DNA from 2 places in the Bacillus sp. AK124 genome. Region 2 is predicted to be linked to the other one. Evidence: predicted binding sites of a transcription regulator. Region 2 holds the regulator's gene; the other holds the start of a gene.
What was found. The regulator Rex, encoded in region 2, represses fermentation and respiration genes when NADH is low (regulators of the CRP and FNR family bind a similar motif). The targets are predictions, from matches to a motif close to TTGTGAAATATTTCACAA.

Region 1 (4,609 bases), 1.4 Mb from region 2:
CGACAGGCCTCAGAAAAGTTGCGACAGCGATAAATCCGGCGGTTCTAAGCCCTGAATCAACGGGATCAAGCCCGAAGTGATTAACAAGAAAGTTCGGAAGATAAATCGTAAACGCGACGAAAGATCCGAATGTAATGAAGTAAAACAAGCTTAAAAACCATAATGTCTGATTTCGGTAGACTGCCTTCATTTGCTCTGTTACAGAAACCGTCACTTTTGTTTCTTTTCGATCTCCAAGGATAAAGTTCAATAAAGCGAATACGGCGACTAACACGATGTACATCCGCACCGTATTTTCCCACCCGGCTGTCTTTGCTACGACAGGAGCGGCAAACGTGGTAATCGCTGTACCGACGTTCCCGGCGCCGTAGATCCCATTGACAAACCCGTGTTTTTCTTTAGGGTAGTATTTCGGCAATGATGTGACCCCGATGGAAAAGACCGCTCCGCCGATGCCGAGGAAGAATCCGCCAAGGATCAAGTCGAACAGCGAATCGGCTGTGCTGATCCAAAAAATCGGGAACAGAAGCAGCACAAAGCTGATCATGAACGTGATTCTCGCACCGAATCTGTTTGTGTAGTATCCCAGCGGAATCCTCAGAAGCGAGCCGAGTATGACCGGAATGGCCGTGACAAGGGATATCTCACTGTCTGTCAGGGCGATGTCCTGCTTAATGTGGGGCATTAAAGAGGAAATCAACACCCAAACCATAAATCCTGCGACTAAACTAAATGACTGCAGCGGTAATTGTATTTTTTGACGATTTACCATTGCGTTTTTGCTCCTTTCAAAGGGAAAAATGAATAAATCAATCAGCATGTTTATCTTACAAAAAGTCTTTTAAAAACATTGTGAATTACGTCACACGGTCATTCGTTTGATTCGTGTTTAATATCGGTAAGTGAGGGATAGTAAACGGATGTAAAAAATAAATGGTTCATTTGCGGACTTTTTCGTTTATCATGAAAATAAAAAAAGGAGTGCCGCTTTTATGTTTATAAAGCTTACGCAAGAAGAAAAGCAAGCGATCATCGAGGAAATCAAACGCTTTTATGTTGAAGAAAGGGGAGAAGAGGTTGGAGACATCGCGGCGATTCAAATGTTTGAATTCGTAAAGGAAAAGCTGGGCCCTTACTTTTATAATCAGGCGCTGAAGGACAGCCGCAGAGTCGTGGAAGAGAAGGCAGCGGCGATTGAAGAAGAGCTCTTTGCGCTGGAGCGCCGTCTGTGACAACGCGCTCTCCTTTAGCAAAACCGAAGGGATTGAAAGACCAATGGAGTTTCTGAAGCAATTTATGATTTTCAGCGGGCTGAATGATGAAGAGTTCAAACAAATCGAGCAAATCGCGGTCAAGCGCACCTATCAGCCGAGAATGTTTGTTTTTATGGAAGGGGAAGAGAGGGAAGCGGTATTCTTCATTAAATCCGGTCTTGTTAAAGCCTTTAAAATCGATGAAGACGGCAATGAGCAAGTGATTTCGATTCTGCAAAGCGGGGACATGTTTCCCCATGTCGGCTTTTTTGACCGCTCCCCATACCCGGCAACAGCCGAAGCCGTTCAGGAAACCGAGTTGATCGTAATCCGCATCGCTGATTTTAATGAACTTTTGATGAAATATCCGGAAATGACAATAAAAGTGATGCAAATCATGGGGAAAAAGATTCTCGATTTGCAAGAGCGGATCCAGGGTTTTATTTCAAAAGATGTCCAGCACCGCTTGACGCATGTATTAATGAAGCTCGCTGCAGAACACGGCATTCCTCAAGAAAAAGGGGTCTACATCAGCCTGCCCATTACCAATCAGGATTTTGCGAACATGGTCGGAACGTCAAGGGAAACGATTAACCGCACATTAAATGAAATGAAAAAGAAAAATCTGCTGACAGCTGACAGGAGCGGAATTTTCATACATGATACAGACTGGCTGAACGGCTGCAATTGAAGGATAAGATGAAGGCTTTCCATTGAACAACAGATGGAAAGCCTGTTTTTATTTTGTTCACAAATCCGCCATTATTTAAGTGATCTGGTTCACAACCGGTGTGCTGCATATCCAGTATCTTAGGACATGCAAAATCAAAAAAGGAGTGAACCGCAATGGAAGTTCAAAGAAAGACGGTGCCCGTTAAAAAAGCATCGAAAAACGGTTTTTTGAAATCTGTTCTCGTCTTTACTTTAATCGTTAGTTTTTCGGTGCTGCTTTTGGGAGGCTATTGGATCTTCAAAGGACTTGCACCAAGACCAGTTGAAGTGTCCGGGCCAAACGGAGAGGTGCTCATGACCAAATCGTCCATTTCAGGCGGTCAGGCCGTATTTCAAAAATACGCGCTGATGGATTATGGCACGATTTTGGGGCACGGATCTTACATGGGGCCTGATTACACGGCCGAAGCCCTGAAAATCTATACGGAAGGGATGCAGGATTTTAAGGCGGAGGCACGATACGGCAAGCGCTTTAAACAACTTTCAGATGAAAAGCAGTCCACCATCCGGAATCAAGTCATCCGCGAAATGAGAAAAAACCGTTATAATCGCGCGTCAGATACATTGAAGCTGACAGATGCGCAGGTTTATGGATTGCAGCAAGTGCGTGATCATTACCGCAATGTCTTTACAAAAGGAGACGGCTGGGGGCTTGAGCCCGGTTTAATTAAAGAAAGCCACATGCCTAAACGCGACAGAGCGTGGGTTGACAGCGAAGACCAAATCACGCAGATCTCCGATTTTATCTTCTGGACGGCATGGCTTTCCAGTACATTAAGGCCTGGCGACGACATTACGTACACGAACAACTGGCCGTATGATGAAGATGCCGGAAACACGATGTCATTTGCCGCCGTTTGGTGGAGCGGCGCAAGCGTCACCATCCTTATTTTATTTGTCGGCATTATTTTATTCGTGTTTTACCGTTACAAGCTTGGAATGAAAGAGGCTTATCAGGAAGGGGCGTTTCCGGTATTTGATCTGGATAAACAGCCGCTTACGGCATCACAGGTTAAAACCGGAAAATATTTCGCCGTTGTGTCGCTGCTGTTTTTTGTTCAGGCCATGTTCGGAGCTTTGCTTGCCCACTATTATATTGAGCCGGACAGCTTTTTTGGGATCGATTGGATCAGGGATATGTTGCCATTCAGCATATCTAAGGGATTTCACCTCCAGCTGGCGATCTTCTGGATTGCGACTTCATGGCTCGGTATGGGCATTTATGCAGCGCCGCTTGTCGGAGGCCGCGAGCCGAAAAGGCAGGGGCTGCTTGTCGATATTCTGTTTTGGGCGCTGATCGTCCTTGTCGGCGGAAGCATGGCTGGCGAATGGCTCGGAGCGAAAGGCCTTTTAGGAAACAACTGGTTCTTATTCGGCCACCAAGGAATGGAATATATTGAACTCGGCCGCTTCTGGCAGGTCATTCTCGCACTCGGCATGCTGATATGGCTGTTTATCGTTTTCAGAGGCATTAAGAGCGGCCTCAAGCGGGAATCTGATAAAGGCGGTTTGATTCATCTGCTGTTTTATTCTTCGATCGCCATTCCGCTGTTTTACGGTGCAGCCTTTTTCTTTAATCCCGGCACAAATATTACAATGTCGGATTTTTGGCGGTGGTGGATTATCCATCTTTGGGTGGAAGGGATTTTTGAAGTCTTTGCCGTCGTGGTCATCGGCTTTTTGCTCGTGCAAATGAACCTGGTTACGAAAAAATCGACCGTCAGAACGCTTTATTTTCAACTGACGATCCTGCTGGGGAGCGGTGTCATCGGGATCGGACATCATTACTATTACAACGGTTCTTCCGAAGTTTGGATCGGCCTCGGTTCCGTCTTCTCATGCCTGGAAGTGATTCCTCTTACCCTGCTTGTATTGGAAGCTTATGAACAATACAAGATGATGAAAGACGGAGGCCATCATTTCCCGTATAAAGCAACGTTCTGGTTCTTGATTTCAACGGCGATCTGGAATCTGGTCGGTGCAGGGGTATTGGGCTTTTTGATCAATCTGCCTGCTGTCAGCTATTTTGAGCACGGCCAGTTCCTGACACCTGCCCACGGGCACGGGGCGATGATGGGCGTGTACGGCATGTTTGCCATTGCTGTCTGGCTGTATACGCTACGCAATATCGCCAAAAAAGAAGCGTGGAATGATAAATGGCTGAAAATAGCCTGCTGGTCGCTGAACATCGGCTTGTTCGGAATGGTGTTTATCAATTTGTTGCCGGTCGGTTTTCTTCAATTGAAAAAAGCGTTTGAAGACGGGTACTGGAGCTCAAGGGCGCCTGAGTTTTTACAGCAGGATACGGTGCAAACGCTGCTGACTTGGAGGGCTGTGCCGGATACGATCTTTTTAGCCGGAATCGTGATTTTGGTCATATTCAGCATCAGAGCATTATTCCATCTCCGCAAACCGACGCATCAGGAAGGAGAAGCGCTTCCAGTTAAAGACATTGCTTCAGATGAATAGATAAACAAAAAGACAGAGGAAGTGAAATCCTCTGTCTTTTTATTTTATTGATTGGCTTCCGCTTCAAGCCGCGGGAACAAAATATTGTTTTCCAGGTGAATGTGCTGAAAAAGATCTGTTTCCAATTCATCAAGCTTTAAGTAAGTCAGTGTATA
Region 2 (4,609 bases):
TTATAATAAAGAATCTCCCAGGCAATTTCAAGTGATAAGGTCAAATTTTTTTGCGCTTACATTTCTCCGCATGTCCTTATCATCCTATAATTTAAAAAGAGTGTGTTACAATAAACATAGTCTGAATTAGATTTTTAGAAAAGGAGTACATAAAGCTTGAGAAAACAATACTGGTTTATTATATTGGCATACGTTCTCATGCAATTGTCGGCCGCTGTCGGCTTGCCTCTTCTTTACTTTTTGGGAGTGGGCAAAGGACAGCCAAAGGCTGAAGCCCAGCTTACATTGACAGGCGTCTGGTCTGTCATCGCGTTTACCCTCTGTCTCGTTATCGTGCTGCTGATTTTGCGGACGGTGCCGAAGACGACGCTTCGCAACCGCCCGAAAGCATCGGTTGGAGCGTCAATCGGATGGGCGGTAGCCGGCGTTTTTCTCGCTTTGTTTTCGCAGTCAATTGCCGCTTCGATCGAAATGTACTTGTTCGGGGTCAACCCGGAATCGGAAAATACGCAGCGGATCATGGAAATCATCACCGCATTGCCGCTGATGGTGTTTGTCTCTTCTGTATTCGGACCGATTCTTGAAGAAATCATTTTCAGAAAGATCATTTTCGGTGCAATCTATGAGAAAACGAATTTTTTCATTGCCGCTTTGTTCAGTTCGGTGCTCTTCTCGGTCGTCCATTTGGATTTCAGCCATCTGCTCATTTATACAGCAATGGGATTCACATTCTCCTTTTTATATGTCAGAACCAACCGGATTATCGTGCCTATTTTCGCCCATGTCGCCATGAATACGCTCGTCGTCTTACTGCAGACATTCCGGGAGCCTATTGAAGAATATTTGAAACACGTCGAGAAAATGCAAATGATTATTGGAGGATTTCTATGATGAGAAGCCCTAAATTCTGGGGAGCGATTTATTTATTAACGGGTGTGCTGTTTACATATCTGGCGGCAACCTCGCCCGGAAGCATGTGGTCTTTTTACACGATCCTGCTGATGCTTTTCGCAGCCTATAATATCAGCATTTCCTTTAAAATGTTCGCCCTGGCCGGCAAGATGAAACGAAAAGATCAATAGCCTTTTTTGTGAAGGAAAAGAGCCATTCTGAAAAAGAATGGCTCTTATTTAGTATGGTCGTTCAAAAACGCTTGATTTTCCTCTTGAATCATTGTTTTTTGCGCCTGCCTGTAGGATATTCTTGAAATCACGATACTGATTTCATAAAGAATGAGCAATGGCACTGAGACCATTAAATGCGACAAAAGCTCAGGCGGTGTAATGAGGGCCGCGATGACGAACAACACAAAATATGCGTATTTTCTGATTTTCGCCAAAAACATCGGCGTCACGAGGCCGAGCCTTGTGATAAACATGATGACCACAGGCATCTGAAACAATAAGCCAAAAGGAAGCGTCAACTGAAGCAGAAACTGAAAATATTCGTGTATTCCGATGACCTGGTTGACATTCAGATCATCTGAGACTCTCGTCATAAAGTCCACGACAAACGGAAATAAAATAAAGTAAGAAAAGGCAATGCCGCCTAAAAAAAGAATAATCGATATCGGAATATAGCTGAGCGTCACTTTTCGTTCTTTTTCATACAGCCCCGGGCTAATGAAAGCCCACAGCTGGTATAAAACAAGCGGCGAAGTCAAGACGGCGCCGATGATGAAAGCGAACTGCACGTACACAAATAAAGGATCGGTCAGCTTGAACGCGTTGAGCGTCAGCAGCTTTGCTTCATCCGTCTGCTGCAGATAGATAATCAGCGGCTTTGCCAATAAAAAGCCTGCCACAACAAATAAAACAAAAAAGAAAAAAGTGATCACAAGCCGTCTGCGTAGTTCTGTGATATGTTCTATCAGCGACATTTCTCTTTCCTTCATAAATGTCATCCTATCCTACTGATCTTCTTTCTTTTTATCGGAATCGTCGTCAGCCAAACCTTTTGTCGCATTCTTAAACTCCCTCAGCGTGTTTCCCGCCGCTCTTCCCAGCTCGGGAAGTTTTTTCGGGCCGAATATCAAAAGCGCCACCACGACAATTAAAATAAAGCTTCCAGGACCGATTGGCATAAAGCCTGCCCCCTTTCCTTTATTTTTCGTTTTCCGTTTTACTTTTCCTGCATTGAATAATGTTTCATGAAATACACCAGCGACTGAAGTTCAACCGCCAAATCTATATGATGAATGCGAATGTGTTCCGGCACATTCAAGCGGGCCGGCGTGAAATTAAGAATGCCTTTAATGCCAAGCGCCACCAGCCTGTCTGTAATCGACTGTGCGGCTTGAGCCGGTACCGTCAAAATGGCGACGGGGATATCATCCGTCATATGCTCTTCAAGTCTATTCAGATCATAGACGGGAACACCGCCGACCTCGGTTCCGATTTTTTCCTCATTGATGTCAAACGCCATGGCGATTTTTGTATTATTATTTTTGATAAAATTGTAATGGAGAAAGGCTGTCCCCAAATTCCCCACGCCAATGAGCGTTACGTTCGTCATTTCATCCTGATCAAGCGTCTTTCTGAAAAAGGACAGCAAATAATTGACATTGTAGCCGTATCCTTTTTTTCCGAGCGCGCCGAAGTACGAGAAGTCCCTGCGGATGGTCGCAGAATCGACTTTGACGGCATCGCTCAGCTCAGCGGAAGATACACGCTGTTTTCCGGATGCATGAAGGTTTTTTAAAAAACGATAATATAATGGCAACCGTTTCGCTGTCGCTTGCGGAATTTTTGAATGATCCATGTTCATAAACTAATCCTCCATGTCTACATCAGCTTTTTCCCTTTTATAGTCACCGTTTTTCCCGCCTGTCTTTTCGAGAAGAAAGGTCGGTCCTATCACCATTCCCTTATCCGCCGCTTTGCACATGTCATATACGGTCAGCGCACATACGGAGGCCGAAGTTAACGCTTCCATTTCCACACCTGTGCTCCCTTTGGTCTTCACTTTAGATTGAATATGCAGGATGCTCTTCTGTTCTTTCTCCTCCCAGCGAAAGGCGATGTCGACTCCTTTCAGAGCGATCGGATGGCACATCGGGATGATGGCGGATGTCTGTTTTGCGGCCATGATTCCGGCCACTTGCGCCACCGCCAATACATCGCCCTTTCCGATTTCCCGGTTTTTGATTTTTTCATGTACTGTTCGATTCATAGACACGCTTGAAACAGCCGCAGCTGTGCGTACTGAAGCTTCCTTTTCGCTTATATCAACCATCTTGGCTCTGCCTTGTTCATTAAAATGTGTAAACTCATTCATGTTCTGAACTCTCCTTATAACGATCATACACTATTTTTTTCATTCTGTCTTTTTCTTTGGCTAAAATCTTCCAGAGTTCACTTAATTGTTTGCTGACTGCGCAGTGATAGGCTACACTTAAAATAGCAGACAAGAGGTGAAAGATCATGATGATTTTACAAGTGAACCAACTTTCAAAATCGTTTGGAGCCGATACGATTTTAACGAATATAAAACTCGAAGTCAGATCTCGGGACCGGATTGCGATCGTCGGACGCAACGGCGCCGGAAAATCGACTCTTCTAAAGATTATCGCAGGAAAACTTTCATATGAAAAGGGGGACATCATCAAGCCGAAAGATTTGACGATGGGCTACCTTGACCAGCATTCCGGCCTCGATTCCAAGCTGACGCTCAAAGAGGAATTGCTGTCGGTATTTGATTTTCTAAAAAAAATGGAAAAAGAAATGCGCGCGATCGAGGAAAAGATGGCGCAGGCCGGACCGGACATGCTTGAATCATTGATGAAGACGTATGACAGGCTTCAGCAGGAGTTCAAGGACAAAGGCGGCTACCAATATGAGGCAGAGGTCAGATCCGTCATGCACGGGCTCGGCTTTGCGGGATTTGACGACTCCGTCCGCGTCCAGGACTTAAGCGGAGGTCAAAAAACAAGGCTTGCCCTCGGAAAAATGCTTTTGACAAAACCCGACCTCCTCATTTTGGACGAACCGACAAACCACTTGGATATCGATACCCTGACATGGCTTGAACAATATTTGCAAAATTACAGCGGAGCGATTTTAATCGTTTCCCATGACAGGTACTTTCTTGACAAAGTGGTTACCCAAGTTTACGAGATCAGCCGGTCCCAAAGCAAAAAATATACCGGGAACTACAGCTCTTATCTCCAATTAAAAGCCGAACAGCTGGAAAAGGAAACAAAGCTTTATGAAAAGCAGCAGGACGAAATCGCCAAGCTGCAGGAGTTCGTCGACCGGAATCTGGCTAGAGCTTCGACGACGAAACGGGCGCAGAGCAGACGAAAGCAGCTTGAACGGATGGAGATCATGGACAAACCGCTCGGAGATGAAAAGTCGGCGTCTTTCCGCTTTGAAATTACAAGGCAAAGCGGAAACGATGTACTGCGGGTGGAAGACTTGACAGTAAGCTATCAGGAGCAGCCCCCGCTTCTCCGTTCATTGAACTTTCACATCACCCGCGGGGAAAGCGTTGCACTGGTCGGACCGAACGGAATCGGCAAGTCAACCCTTTTAAAAGCATTGATTCAAAAGCTGCAGCCGGTATCGGGAACAATCGCGACAGGCTCCCATGTCTCAATCGGCTACTATGA

Region 1: the regulator Rex is predicted to act here: its motif matches at 2,022-2,039, upstream of M1E06_RS11310 (nitric-oxide reductase large subunit).

Annotation. Positions count from the first base shown of each region.
Region 1 is NZ_CP096378.1:2,277,624-2,282,232, reverse strand. It holds gene M1E06_RS11325 (nitrate/nitrite transporter) at 1-772, opposite strand, end outside; gene M1E06_RS11320 (DUF2164 domain-containing protein) at 993-1,232, shown strand; gene M1E06_RS11315 (Crp/Fnr family transcriptional regulator) at 1,276-1,944, shown strand; gene M1E06_RS11310 (nitric-oxide reductase large subunit) at 2,100-4,454, shown strand; gene ric (iron-sulfur cluster repair di-iron protein) at 4,499-4,609, opposite strand, start outside.
Region 2 is NZ_CP096378.1:3,662,693-3,667,301, forward strand. It holds gene M1E06_RS18405 (CPBP family intramembrane glutamic endopeptidase) at 157-891, shown strand; gene M1E06_RS18410 (YdiK family protein) at 891-1,082, shown strand; gene tatC (twin-arginine translocase subunit TatC) at 1,127-1,903, opposite strand; gene M1E06_RS18420 (twin-arginine translocase TatA/TatE family subunit) at 1,910-2,083, opposite strand; gene M1E06_RS18425 (redox-sensing transcriptional repressor Rex) at 2,122-2,766, opposite strand; gene moaC (cyclic pyranopterin monophosphate synthase MoaC) at 2,770-3,276, opposite strand; gene M1E06_RS18435 (ABC-F family ATP-binding cassette domain-containing protein) at 3,423-4,609, shown strand, end outside.